One region of the Brenneria tiliae genome, then DNA from elsewhere that is predicted to be linked to it. Evidence: predicted binding sites of a transcription regulator. Region 1 holds the regulator's gene; each other region holds the start of a gene.

The links. The regulator CRP, encoded in region 1, controls carbon source genes, mostly activating them, when cyclic AMP is high. The targets are predictions, from matches to a motif close to ATGTGANNNNNNTCACAT.
Region 2: garD (galactarate dehydratase) is a predicted target of CRP. The motif match lies at 2,066-2,083, and genes of this name have one in related genera.
Region 3: deoC (deoxyribose-phosphate aldolase) is a predicted target of CRP. The motif match lies at 1,540-1,557, and genes of this name have one in related genera.
Region 4: MFP24_RS02855 (glycoside-pentoside-hexuronide (GPH):cation symporter) is a predicted target of CRP. The motif match lies at 1,741-1,758, and genes of this name have one in related genera.

Annotation. Positions count from the first base shown of each region.
Region 1 covers NZ_JAKPCB010000096.1:48,511-52,147, reverse strand. Annotated here, with positions in the region: gene MFP24_RS10230 (polysaccharide lyase) at 1-1,076, opposite strand, end outside; gene crp (cAMP-activated global transcriptional regulator CRP) at 1,725-2,357, opposite strand; gene MFP24_RS10220 (OsmC family protein) at 2,674-3,081, shown strand; gene MFP24_RS10215 (phosphoribulokinase) at 3,122-3,637, opposite strand, start outside.
Region 2 covers NZ_JAKPCB010000088.1:48,468-52,104, reverse strand. Annotated here, with positions in the region: gene garD (galactarate dehydratase) at 288-1,853, opposite strand; gene MFP24_RS03465 (MFS transporter) at 2,333-3,637, shown strand, end outside.
Region 3 covers NZ_JAKPCB010000098.1:161,805-165,441, reverse strand. Annotated here, with positions in the region: gene MFP24_RS13260 (GIY-YIG nuclease family protein) at 1-339, opposite strand, end outside; gene MFP24_RS13265 (GNAT family N-acetyltransferase) at 1-36, shown strand, start outside; gene dmeF (CDF family Co(II)/Ni(II) efflux transporter DmeF) at 464-1,495, shown strand; gene deoC (deoxyribose-phosphate aldolase) at 1,710-2,489, shown strand; gene deoA (thymidine phosphorylase) at 2,555-3,637, shown strand, end outside.
Region 4 covers NZ_JAKPCB010000087.1:17,879-21,515, forward strand. Annotated here, with positions in the region: gene MFP24_RS02845 (sugar-binding transcriptional regulator) at 1-870, shown strand, start outside; gene MFP24_RS02850 (helix-turn-helix transcriptional regulator) at 912-1,628, opposite strand; gene MFP24_RS02855 (glycoside-pentoside-hexuronide (GPH):cation symporter) at 1,922-3,301, shown strand; gene MFP24_RS02860 (glycoside hydrolase family 30 protein) at 3,360-3,637, shown strand, end outside.

The DNA of each region.
Region 1 (3,637 bases):
GCATAGTTCGCCAGTTTATCTTTTACGCATTGCGCGGTTACCGGCGAGTAGCTATAAGGGAGTGCGGGGAATGTGCCGGTGCTGGTCCAGCTATCGGCATTGACATAGGCTTTGGAATCTTTGTCCCAGGTGATGCCGTAGGTGGTGAAATCGGCGGGTTTGGTAATGTTGTTGTTGCGCAGTTCCCATGTGCCGAAATTCGAGCCATCGTAACGGGATGTCACCGGGTTTTTCGCGTTCTCGAACCAGTTGCTTTCAATCAATGCGATGCCGTTCTGACGAACGTTCAGCCCTGAACTGGTGACGCCGGAATAGAGGTTGTTGTAGGCATGCACCTGACCGCCTCGTTGCAGCGGCAGCCGGGCGTTTACGTCGCTGTAGATATTGTGGTGATAGGTGAGGTTGCGTCCGGTATCGCTATTGCTGGAACCGCTTAAGCCGACCTTTTTGACGCCGTGAATGTAGTTGTAGGAGACGGTGACGTTGGTCGAGCCTTTTTTGATATCCACGGCGGATTCAAAGGTGGTATCGCCGTCCGGCGTGCCCTCGCACTCATGGTTTTTCGCGAAGATCTCGTTATGGTCGATCCAGACGTTCGGGGAGTCGTCGATGCGGATTGCATCGCCATCCTGGGCGCCTCCGGGCATATACCCCATGCGCATATTACGCACCACGACGTTGGAGGACTTGGTGATCCAGATACCGAAGTTTGCTGAGGAACCATTGCCGCCGAGGATGGTAATGCCTTTGGTAAACTCCTTGATCTCCACGCCGCGCGCCGCTTTGCTCCATTGACCGCAGATATCGGCTTCCGCCGCCTTGATTAAGTCATCTTCATTGCCGTTATAGGTGATGACTACGGGGTAGGCGCCGCCTGACACTTTTTTACCGCTTGAGTCCAGACGCGCTGCCGCGATGATATCGACAATGTCCTGCATCGAACCGGCCGTTTTATTGACGGCGCCGGAAACGTTGCCGCCGTCGGTGGTGGCATAGCCGCCGGTATCGGCCGCCATCGCTGGTTGGCAGGCAAGACATAACAGCCCGGCGGCGGCTGAAGGCAGTAGGTATTTCATAAGGATTATCTCCTGTTGGAATATAACTTTCGTTAAGGCATTTATCGTTCCATATGCCCAGGGTAATAAGGTTGGATTTTTCGCTAAAAATGGAATATCAGTTTTCAGTTTTATCAAAAACCCGCATCAGTGTTATCACAAAAATAAAACAATTCAATACGGTGAGTTCAATGCGTCTTTTGAATAATCGAAAGGAAAGGAGGGTTCTATGAAAGCTAAATTGCCAATTAAAATTACGCATAAGATATTTATTGTTTTATTATCAATAAGTTATATTCTCATGATGGTTTTTTTTATTTCCATAGGTTTCTGTTTTCAGCAATATATTCATATAAGGTGGATTTGTCTGAAAAATCCCCCCGGATATCCATATTAATAGGGATTTTCTTAAAATAAATAAAAATGGAGTTTTATTGATCTATATTAAAATATAACTTTATAAATCATGGCTGATTTTTATTTTGCCGATATTGAAAATAATAGATTAAGCCTGTTGGTAAGGCTATTTACATTGCCGGTAAATAATTTATTTTGATAATAAATACCCTGCTCATTAACTAAGGGGTAAATATGAGACCTGCGTTGATGGTGATAAAAAAAAGCGTGAAACTCGCTTCACGCTTTTTTGTTGTAGGGTAACGGAATGGTTTAACGGGTGCCGTAAACCACAATCGTTTTACCATGTGCGGAGATCAGGTTCTGGTCTTCCAGCATTTTAAGAATACGGCCCACGGTTTCGCGTGAACAGCCGACGATTTGCCCAATTTCCTGACGGGTGATTTTTATTTGCATGCCATCGGGGTGAGTCATGGCATCGGGTTGTTTCGCCAGGTTTAATAACGTCTGAGCAATACGGCCGGTAACGTCGAGAAACGCCAGATTACCGACTTTCTCTGAAGTTACCTGTAGTCGGCTGGCCATCTGCGCCGACAGGCGCATCAGAATATCGGGATTCACCTGAATCAACTGCCGGAACTTTTTATAAGAAATTTCAGCAACTTCACAAGCCGTTTTCGCCCGTACCCAGGCGCTGCGCTCCTGACCTTCTTCAAACAGGCCAAGTTCACCGATAAAATCTCCCTGATTGAGATAAGAGAGAATCATTTCTTTGCCTTCTTCATCTTTGATCAGCACTGCGACAGAGCCTTTCACGATGTAGTAAAGCGTTTCTGCTTTTTCACCCTGGTGAATCAGCGTGCTCTTCGATGGATACTTGTGGATATGACAATGAGAAAGGAACCATTCGAGAGTCGGGTCTGTTTGCGGTTTGCCGAGAACCATTCGCTATCATCCTCTGTTGTAATTCACTGCGCAAATCACAGGGCTCAGAGTTCCCTGTACGGCGTATTACTGCTAAACATTCAAAATTCGTCTAGGAAGAATGACGTCAGGGAATATACTGGAGCCTCTATCTGGCGACATCATCATCTCCCCGGTATCTGAGTTTGTCCAGAAAAGGCAGATTCTATTTTCGTTTGTAACACAGCTTGAAGGACCTGTCTTGTGTTGTCTCGCTTCAGCATGATGAAGCTTTGGTTATAGCGTGTTTTTGTACAGTAACGATATAAATTTTCAAAAAATTTTTAGCGGAGGCGGCATGCAGGCTCGAGTAAAGTGGATTGAAGGTTTAACTTTTCTTGGTGAATCAGCGTCCGGGCATCAGGTGCTGATGGATGGCAATTCGGGAGACAAGGCGCCAAGCCCAATGGAAATGGTGTTGATGTCGGTTGGCGGCTGCAGTGCGATTGACGTGGTGTCGATCCTGCAGAAAGGCCGTCATGACGTGGCGGACTGCGAGGTTAAACTGACCTCGGAGCGGAGAACGGAAGCGCCGCGCCTGTTTACCCATATTAATCTGCATTTTATCGTGACGGGCACAGGGCTGACGGAGAAAGCGGTGGAACGGGCGGTGGCGCTCTCCGCGGAGCGCTATTGCTCGGTGGCGCTGATGCTGGATAAAGCCGTCGAGGTCACGCACAGTCATGAAGTCCGCATAGCGGGGTAATCCTCGGCGTATCGCCCGCTGGTGCTTTTGCCGCGGCGGACTATTCGATTTTTTTCCCTTCCAGCAGGCGCTGCACCAGCGGCGCCATAATCAGCTCCATCGCCAGACCCATTTTCCCGCCGGGCACCACCAGGGTGTTGATATGGGAAATAAACGATCCCTGCAACATGGCCAGCAGATAAGGGTAGTCAATATTATCCAGTTCCTGGAAATGAATCACCACGAAGCTTTCGTCCAGTGAGGGGATCGACTTGGCGGCGAACGGGTTGGAGGTATCAACGGTGGGAACGCGCTGGAAGTTGATGTGCGTGCGTGAAAACTGCGGCGTAATGTAGGTGATGTAGTCTTCCATGGAGCGCACCACCGAATCCATCACCGCTTCGCGCGAGTGTCCGCGCTCGTTCACGTCGCGAATCAGTTTCTGAATCCATTCCAGGTTGACGATCGGCACCACGCCGACCAGCAAATCGACGTGTTGCGCCACATTGTGCCTATCGGTCACCACGCCGCCGTGCAGCCCTTCATAAAACAGCACGTCGGTGGGTTCAGGCATCGG
Region 2 (3,637 bases), on a different contig from region 1:
AAATTCATTTGATCATAAGTAATTCATTGATTAAAGATAATGATTAACAGGATTAAGCATCAATGGCAGCTATATTCAATAACGGAGAGATACGCTGGTTTTGTTAAATTTTATTAGGAGATTCTTTACGTATTTGGCGTGAAATGTTGCCGGGCGTTGTTTTTTTTGCTTTTTCGGGGCGGGTTTTCAAATATGAATCTTTATTAAATTGATCATGGATCAAAAAAGGCTTGTTGATTTAATAAATGGCCGGAAAATATTCCGGCCATAAGAAGATAATGTCGTAATCAGGTTACCGGCGCCGGGTTGAAAACCGCCAAGGCGTTGTGAATACCCCATTGATCGGACCAGGTTTTCTTTCTGCCGCTGGCGATGTCGAGAATAAAGTGGAACAGCTGCCAGCCGACGTCTTCAATCGTCGCGTCGCCCGTGGCGATGGTGCCGGCATCAATATCCATCAGATCGTGCCAGCGTTTTGCCAACGCCGTACGGGTCGCCATTTTAATGACCGGTACCGCCAGTAAGCCATAGGGCGTGCCGCGGCCGGTGGTAAATACCTGCACGGTGATGCCGGAAGCCAGCTGCTGCGTGCCGCAAACGAAGTCGCTGGCCGGGGTCGCCGCGTAAATCAGGCCGCGTTTGGTCGGGCGCTGCCCCGGAGACAGGACTTCGACAATGGGGCTGGTGCCCGATTTGGCAATGGAGCCAAGCGCTTTTTCCACCACGTTGGCCAGGCCGCCTTTCTTGTTGCCGGGCGACGGGTTGGCGCTGCGGTCGGTTTGGCCGCTCTCGAGGTAGGCGTCATACCAGGCCATCTCTTCCAGCAGACGCTTGCCGACCTCCTGGTTAACGGCCCGCGGCGTCAGTAAATGGATGGCGTCGCGCACTTCGGTGACTTCTGAAAACATTACCGTCGCGCCGCAGCGTACCAGCAGATCGGAGGCGAATCCGACCGCCGGGTTTGCCGTCACGCCGGAAAAGGCGTCGCTGCCGCCGCACTGCATGCCGACCACCAGCTCGGATGCCGGGCAGGTTTCACGCCGGCGCTGGTTCAACCGCTGCAGATGCCGATCGGCCATGGTCAGAATATCATCCACCATCGATTTAAAGCCTACGTGATGTTCATCCTGCAAACGGACGATGCTGCTGTCTTCCAGCGAGATGGCCTGCACGTCGGGCGTGCCTTCCAGCAGGCGTTCGGGTTGAAGTTTTTCACACCCCAGGCCGACAACCAGCACTTCGCCGCCAAAGTTGGGATTCAGCGCCAGATTATGAATGGTACGTATCGGGACGACCGCCGCCGGGGCATTGATGGCCACGCCGCAGCCGTAGAGATGATTGAGGGCCACAACGCCGTCGACGTTCGGATACCTGGGCAGTAAATCCCGTTCAATGATGTTAACCACATAGTCCACCACGCCGGCGACGCAGTGTACGCTGGTGGTAATACCGAGAAGATTTTTCGTACCGACGCTGCCGTCGGGATTACGGTAGCCCTCAAAGGTATAGCCTTCCAGCGGGGGAAGGGCGACGGGGACTTTGGTGGCCAGCGGCAGGGTTTCCAGCGCCGGGGCCTGGGGCAATTCCACCAGCGATTCATCAATCCAGCTTCCCTGGGGAATATCTCTTAACGCATAGCCGATGATTTCACCGTAGCGAATAATAGGGCCGGACTTATCAATATTGACCAGAGCGACTTTGTGCCCCTGGGGGATATGCTCAATTAATTCCAGTCCGTTATCAAATCGGGTGCCGGCACGTAAACCATTATCATTAACAATGATGGCGACATTATCATCACTGTGAACTTTAATGTAAAATGCCTGAGCGGAATTCTGTTTGTTCTGCGACATAACGTCTCCAGTAAATACTTAATTTTCAGAAAATCAGTTTTTATTGTTGGGGTAATACGGATTTTATATACATAGTATCTGATTTTTAATCCCACTGAATTGTGCAATTGAATAGTATTTTTTGTTTTTAACGACCGATAATCTGGCGAATAGCCAATATACTGTGATCTGTCTCACTCTACCTATTTAAATGAACTCTGCCACTGACAATAATGTGATGTTGGTCGCTTTTTTCTGTGCGTAACCCATAAAATAGATGTAATGAAGCGCTGATTGTTGTGCATTTTAACAATGCTATTCGGCGGCGCTATTTTTATACTGATGATGTTTTCCAAATCTTTGCGGATAAAGATGGTCATGCAAGATTTTATTAAAATAGTCTTTATCCAAATTATTAAAAAATACTCAAATTTTCAATGACGGGCATGATGTTGGTTTATTTGAGTTAACATACTAATAACGAGAGCCAAGGGGATTTTATGAATTCCGATGCACTTCTTACAACAAGAAAAACTTATGTTCGTTACATTATCCTATTAATCATATTTACGGTTACGGCTATAAATTATGCGGACCGCGCGACATTGTCGATAGCGGGTTCGGCAGTAGCGCAAGAGTTACAGCTGGACGCGGTGCATATGGGATATATTTTTTCCGCATTTGGCTGGTCATATTTAGTAATGCAGATACCCGGCGGCTGGTTGCTCGACCGCTTCGGCTCCAAAAAGGTTTATGCCTATAGTATCTTCTTCTGGTCCCTGTTCACCTTCCTGCAAGGATTTGTGGATTGGGTTCCTTTGGTGTGGGCTCCGTTAACCCTTTTTGCTCTGCGCTTTATGCTGGGATTTTCCGAAGCGCCGTCTTTTCCCGCCAATGCCCGTATCACCGCCGCGTGGTTCCCGACCAAGGAGCGCGGTACGGCATCCGCCATTTTCAATTCGGCCCAATACTTCTCACTGGCGATTTTCTCTCCGATCCTCGGCTGGTTAACCTACCAATGGGGTTGGGAACATGTTTTCCTGGTGATGGGCGGATTAGGGTTTGTATTGACCGCGATATGGCTTAAGTTTATCCATAACCCCACCGATCACCCCGGTATCAGCCCGCAGGAGTTGGAATATATTTCCAAAGGCGGCGCCGTTGTCGATATGGATCATAAAAAAGAGGGCGACAAAAAAGACGGTCCTAAATGGAACTATGTTAAACAGCTTCTTACCAACCGCATGATGCTGGGGGTATTTCTGGGGCAATACTTTATTAATAGTATTACCTGGTTCTTCCTTACCTGGTTCCCCATTTACTTGGTTTCGGAAAAGGGCATGTCTATTCTGAAAGTGGGTTTGATTGCGGCAATTCCGGCGCTGTGTGGTTTTGTCGGCGGCGTGCTGGGCGGCGTGGTGTCGGATATGTTGCTGAAACGCGGCTTCACGTTAACCGCCGCGCGTAAAATTCCTATCGTGCTGGGTATGCTGCTTGCTTCAACCATTATTCTCTGTAATTACACCGATAGTAATGTAGTGGTTGTTTCACTGATGGCGCTGGCATTCTTTGGCAAAGGATTCGGGGCATTGGGCTGGCCGGTTATCTCCGATACCGCGCCTAAAGAGATAATCGGCCTGTGCGGCGGCGTATTTAATGTCTTTGGCAACGTTGCGTCAATCGTTACCCCGCTGGTTATCGGTTATTTAGTCAAAGAACTGCATTCATTTAACAGCGCGCTGGTTTTTGTCGGTATTTCCGCACTGATGGCAATGCTGTGCTACTTACTGGTGGTAGGTGAAATC
Region 3 (3,637 bases), on a different contig from region 1:
GAGTATGCCGAGCCCTTCCACCGTTTTCTGGCATAGACCATCGAACAACGACGCAGGCTGGTCGCGCACCAGCCTCTCTTTCTGGCCTTTGCTCAACTGCTTGATGCGGTACTCCAGCTTTAACGCGCTTGAGCGGCTGCCCGCCGGACACTGGAACACCAGCGTCAACGCGCCTTTTCCCCGCAGTGCCTTCGCGCCTTTTCCCGCCTGATGCTGAGCCACGCGGCGCGCCACATCGGTGGTGATGCCGGTGTAGAGCAGGCCGCTTGCCGTACGCAGCATATACAGATACCAGCAGGGTTCGGCGGGGCGTTCGGTCACGGCATGATTATCGCTCATGGTTATCGCTGTGGTTGCATCGGGTTTCCGCATTTTACGGCCACCGGCGACGGGTGTCGATGCTCGCCGACCGGCGCTGCGTTATACTCAGCGTCAGTACCAATGAGTCAGGGTGGGGGAAGAGATGTCGCACATACCACAAACATACGGATCGCATTCTCACGTTTTTGACGCCGGCAATCCTCTGGCGGAAAGGAATACCCGATATGCCGCCTTGCTGACCGCGGTGATGATGGTGGCGGAAATCGTCGGAGGATGGTACTTCAACTCCATGGCGCTGCTGGCGGATGGCTGGCATATGAGTTCGCATGCGCTGGCGCTGGGACTGTCGGTGATGGCATACGCCGCGGCCCGGCGGCTGGCGGCGGACCGCCGTTTTACCTTCGGCACCTGGAAGATCGAAGTTCTGGGGGGATTTACCAGCGCCATTTTGCTGGTGCTCGTCGCCATTGTGATGCTGTATGAGTCGGTAGAGCGGCTGTTTTATCCGGCCGTCATTCAATACAATCAGGCCATCGCGCTTGCCGCGGGCGGCCTGCTGGTTAACCTGGCCTGCGCCTGGCTGCTGCGCGGCCATCATGATCATCATGCGCACCATGACCATCATACTCACGACGATCGTTCCGCACGCCATCAACATAGGCACCACGATCGCCACGCCGACCACGATCATGCCGCACCGGGCCATCACCACGCCCATGAGCCGCCGGCGCATGAAAGGCATCAGGATCTGAATTTGCGCTCGGCCTACCTTCACGTAATTGCCGATGCGGCAACCTCCGTGCTGGCGATTGCGGCGCTGATCGGCGGCAAGCTATGGGGCGCCGCCTGGCTGGATCCGGTTATGGGCATTGTAGGCGCGGCTCTGGTTGCCCTGTGGGCCTACGGATTGATTCGCCAGACGGGCCGCGTCTTGCTGGACGCCGAAATGGATGCGCCGGTGGTGGACGAAATCAGGGAGATTATTACCGCCAGCCCGATTGCCGCCGAACTGACCGATTTGCACGTATGGCGGGTGGGAACGGCCAAATACGCCTGTATCCTGAGTTTGACCACCGCTCAGCCGGTCAGCCCGGACTATTACAAGCGGCGGCTGGCGGCGCATAAAGGGCTGGTTCATATCACGGTGGAAATCAACGCCGCCGGCGGGCAATAGCCGCAACCGGTAATTGGCGCAATAAATCACGAATACTGCATTATATGTGCGCCAGATCACATATAATCCCACTCCATTACATCATTTTTACATTAAGTGTGAATGGCAACGCAAAATAACCCGGCGCGGCATGGTCAAATACCCAGGATGTTATCCAATATCTACCTAGCCCTAATCCCCGTCGGTCGGACCGGCTGACCAGTTGGAGAGCTGTATGACAACGTTAACCGCTGTGGCGCAACGCGCGCTGGCGCTGATGGATTTAACCACTCTTAACGATGACGATAGCGATGAAAAAGTGACGGCGCTGTGCCAGCAGGCGAATAGCCCGGCGGGCAAAACGGCCGCTATCTGTATCTATCCGCGCTTTATTCCGCTGGCGCGCAAGGTACTGCGCGAGCAGGGAACCCCGGAGATCCGTATCGCCACCGTAACCAATTTTCCCCACGGCAACGACGACGTCGCCATCGCGCTGGCGGAAACCAACGCGGCCATCGCCTACGGCGCGGACGAGGTGGATGTGGTCTTCCCTTACCGTTCATTGATCGCCGGCGACGCGCAAATCGGGTTTGATCTGGTGCGGGCGTGTAAAACGGCCTGCGAGGCGGCCGATGTGCTGCTGAAAGTGATTATTGAAACCGGCGAATTGCAACAGGACGCGCTGATCCGCCAGGCCAGCGAGATCGCCATTGACGCCGGCGCCGATTTTATCAAGACCTCCACCGGTAAAGTCGCGGTCAACGCCACGCCGCACAGCGCGGAAATCATGCTGCGGGCGATTCGTGATAAAGGCGTGGGCGAACGCGTGGGATTCAAGGCGGCGGGGGGCGTGCGCAGCGCCGCAGAGGCGGCAATCTATCTGCAACTGGCCGATGAGATTATGGGACCGGGGTGGGTTGACGCGCGGCATTTCCGCTTCGGGGCATCGAGTTTGCTAACCAGTCTGCTGTCTGCGTTGGGCCATCAGTCAGCGGACCGGCCCGGCGGTTATTGAGCGCGCGCCGCCGACGATTGCAAAATATAACCGCTGCTTTTATTCACTTATCAGGAGAGCATGCTTTGTTTCTGGTTCAGGAAATCATTCGCAAAAAGCGTGACGGCCATCCCTTGAGCGACGAAGAGATCCGTTTCTTCGTTAACGGCATCCGCGATAACACGGTGTCTGAAGGGCAAATCGCCGCGCTGGCGATGACCATCTACTTCCATGATATGTCGATGGCGGAGCGCGTTTCCCTGACGCTGGCGATGCGCGACTCCGGCACGGTGCTTGACTGGAAGCGCCTGAATTTGAACGGGCCGCTGGTGGATAAACACTCGACCGGCGGCGTAGGGGATGTGACCTCGCTGATGCTGGGGCCGATGGTCGCCGCCTGCGGAGGATACGTTCCGATGATCTCCGGGCGCGGGCTGGGGCATACCGGCGGCACGCTGGATAAGCTGGAATCCATTCCCGGGCTGGATATCTTCCCGGACGACGCCGCTTTCCGGCGCATCATCCAGCAGGTCGGCGTGGCGATTATCGGCCAGACCAGCTCGCTGGCGCCGGCGGATAAGCGTTTTTACGCCACGCGCGACATTACCGCCACGGTGGATTCGATACCGCTGATCACCGCCTCCATTCTGGCGAAAAAACTGGCCGAAGGGCTGGATGCGCTGGTGATGGATGTTAAGGTGGGCTCCGGCGCCTTTATGCCGACCTATGCGCTTTCGGAGCAGTTGGCGCAGGCGATCGTCGGGGTCGCCAATCATGCGGGGTGCCGCACCAGCGCGCTGCTGACCGATATGAATCAGGTGCTGGCCTCCAGCGCCGGCAATGCGCTGGAGGTGCGCGAGGCGGTGCGTTTCCTTACCGGGGAGCATCGCAACCCGCGCCTGTATGAGGTGACGATGGCGCTGTGCGAAGAGATGCTGCTGGCCGGCGGGCTGGCCGACTGCGCCGCGGATGCCCGCGCCCAACTGCAAACGGCGCTGGATAACGGCCGGGCGGCGGAGGTGTTCGGGCGGATGGTGGCGGCGCAGCGCGGTCCCGCCGACTTTGTCGAACATTATGAACGCTATTTGCCGGCCGCCACGTTAAGCAAGCCCGTTTTTGCCGACCATGACGGCATGGTGACCGCCATGGATACCCGGGCGCTGGGTATG
Region 4 (3,637 bases), on a different contig from region 1:
AAGAAGTTTGGCATTTCACGCATCAAGGTTGGTCGTTTGCTCAAACGGGCAAAGGAGGAGGGGATTGTTGAAATTACCGTACGCTATCATCCGGTATTCAGTACCCGCCTTGAACAGCAAATGCTGGAGCGTTTTCCGATAAAACGCGCGTTGATCGCGCTGGATTATCAGGGTGAAGAAGAACAGCGGCGTCAGGTCGCAGCGCTGGTTTCCAACCATCTGGCGCTGACCCTGAAAGATGACATGGTGGTGGCCGTCGGGCAGGGGCGCAATGTCGCGGCCGTGGCCGATCACGTCAGTAATGTGGTTGAGCGTAACTGTCGCTTTATCTGCGGTATCGGGGGGACGCATCGCCCCGGCGACGCCATCAACGCCGACCATATTAGTCGGCGTCTGGCGAAGAAATTTGGCGGCAGCAGTGAAACCCTCTATGCGCCGGCCTATGTTGAAAATCGAGCCCTGAAAGAAGCGTTTATGCAGAATGGCACGATTAAGGAAACGCTGGATCGCGCGCGCAAAGCGGATGTCGCCTTGGTGGGGATCGGTGATATGAACGAAAACAGCTATATGGTGAAGCTGGGTTGGTTTACCCCGCATGAGATTATCGATGCGAGCCTCAATCAGGGCGTTATTGGCGATATCGCCGGGTATGATTTCTTTAATGCGCAGGGGCAGCATGTCGATACGGTCATGAACGATCGGGTGATTGGCGTCAGTATTGAGGAACTGCACAAAATTCCCTGTGTGATTGCCATCGCCTCCGAAAATACCAAAGCGTTGGCGATCCTTGGCGCGTTGCGCACCGGTGCGATCGATATTATCGCCACCAGCGCCGGGAATATCCGCACGATTTTAAACATGACGCAGTAAAGTATTTGCTGTCAAAACGCCGTTTGCCTGCATCCTGAAATCTATTGGGTATAGATATTCTCTTTGAATTTTTTCGGCGACATGCCGACGATATGTTTAAACCGAGCGCAGAAATAAGCGCAGTCGGTGAAGCTGGCCTGGTAGGCGATGTCGGAAACGTTGAGATCGGAATTGATAAGTAAGTCGATGGCGAGGGAGATTTTTCTTTTCAGCATAAACTCCTTGAACGTTTGCCCGAATGCCTGCTTGAAGGCGCGGGAGAAATAGGAGTCGGACCAGCCGCACTGGAGAGCGGCCTGAGCGACGCTGATGGCATAGTTTTTTTGTTCATCGATCTGTTGCACCAGGCCGATCAGCCTGGTTATCGGCGGGTGGCAGAATAACGCCGGGTTTGGCGTTGCATCCATCGTCAATTTTGAGGTGACGAAAATCACGATGGAGTGCAGTAAACTCGACTGTAGGGTTGAGGCCGACACCGATTGTTCGCTCGCCCAGCAGAAGAGCGTCTCCAGGCGTGCCGCTTCACTCTCATCCAGATACATCACCATCGGCTGGATACGTTGGATCGGTTTAACCGGCAAGTGCATTTCTTCCAGCCAGCTTTCCTCATATTGCAATAAGTAGCGTAAATGTTTGGCGTAAGACGTCAGTATCATTTCATGCATAAAAAGCGTGGGTACGTAAACCAGGGTATTATTTTTTATCGGGTATGCCCTGTCCTGGATAACAAAGGTGCCGCCGGCGCGTCTGAACCACATAATCTCGCTCATTACATGAAAATGCGTTACGGCGTAGCACCCGGCAAACGAAGGGATGTTATATCGGCGCAATGTGAAACGTTCACCTAACGTGACGGGAATATTTTCAAAAATGGGATATGGCTCACTCATCAGGTTCAGATTCCTTATGTAATTGCCCCGGTTTATTTCTATATACGCCACGGATTATGGAATAAATTATTCGTTAAAAACGTGGTGAGGTTATAAATATACAACAATTGAACGTAATGGAAGTATCAGAACAATAATATTTTCTTTTTGAGGGGATAATCATGTCTTCTGTAACGCCTACGCCTTCAATAAAATTATCGATAAAAGAAAAAATAAGCTATGGGCTGGGGGATGCCGGTTGTAATTTAGTCTGGCAAACCGTCATGTTATTTATGGCTTATTTTTATACGGATATTTATGGGCTGTCGCCCGCGCATATGGGCACCATGTTTCTCGCGGTAAGGGTTATCGATGCGGTCGCCGATGTTTTAATGGGGGCGGTGGCTGACCGAACCCGGAGTCGCTTCGGCCAATTCAGACCTTATTTACTGTGGTTCGCCATTCCTTTCGGCGTGCTGTGCGCATTAACGTTTTATACGCCGGATTTCAGCTACGCCGGCAAACTGGTTTACGCTTATACGTCTTATATCCTGCTTTCGCTGGTTTATACTGCGGTGAACGTCCCCTATTGCGCGATGGTGAATAACCTGTCGGATGATTCACGCGAGCGGGTGTCGTTGCAATCGTACCGGTTTGCGTTCAGCGGGCTGGGCGGACTGTTTGTTTCGATGTCGGCCTTGCCTCTGGTGGCATATTTGGGGCAGGAAGATAAGCAGCTCGGCTATTTTATGACGATGCTTATCATGGGAGTGCTGAGCGTTGTTTTATTATTTACCTGTTTTAAAAATACCCGTGAACGCCATATCGCTGCCCTGGACCCTGAACCGGCGGGTATCTGGAAAGACCTGATGTGTTTATATGCCAATAAAGACTGGCGCATTATGTTTACCTTGAATGTGGTGAACCTGATTGCGGTAATTTTTAAAGGCGGGGTGGCGATGTATTATGTGAACAGCGTAATGAAACGTCCTGATCTGGCTACGCCTTTATTATCATTGATATTTATATCAGGCATTTCAGGCGCTCTTTTCTCTGCGGTTATTTTTAAAAATATCGACAAGGTAAAAGGCTTTAATTACTCCATGGGCGTTGAGGGAGTATTATTGATTATGCTGTTTTTTGCGAGCCCGCAAAGTTTGTTTATTATATTCGGACTGGTAATTGTCATCAATTTTATTCAGTCGGCGGCGACCCCGTTACAGTGGAGTATGGTCAGCGACGTTGTTGACCTGGAGGAAAGCGTCAGCGGACGGCGTTTAAGCGGAATGGTGTTTTCGACGAATTTATTCGCCATTAAATTGGGTATTGCCATCGGCGGCGCGTTAATTGGCTGGTTGCTGGCATGGGGAGGCTATGTCGGCGGCGGCGGTGAGCAAAACGCGCAGTCGATTCTTACCATAAAGCTGCTTTTTACCTTATTACCCGCGCTGCTGGTATTTTCGCTGCTGCTGATTATGAGACGTTATTCACTTAATGATGAAAAGATAGAAGCAATAAAAAACAAAAAAATCGCCAGCTCGCTGCATTCACATACACCCTAAATAATTCGAGTTACAGGAAGGCGGGTATAAAACCGCATAACCAAGTCGGAGGAGAAAGATGGCATCAATTAGCTGGATTAGCAGTGACGACGCCCGGCAATGGCAGGTCAATACCGCCGTCGCCACCGGCGCGCATCCCGTCAATTTGCTGGTGGGCGCGGCGGACGAACGGGAAATTGAAGGATTCGGCGGCTGTTTTAATGAATTGGGCATGGCCGCGCTTGCGGCGTTGGATCATTCACAACGGGAAGCCATCTTTGACGATCTCTTTTCTCCCGACGGCGAGTGCCGGTTAAATATGGGGAGAATTCCCATCGGCGCCAGCGATTATGCCCA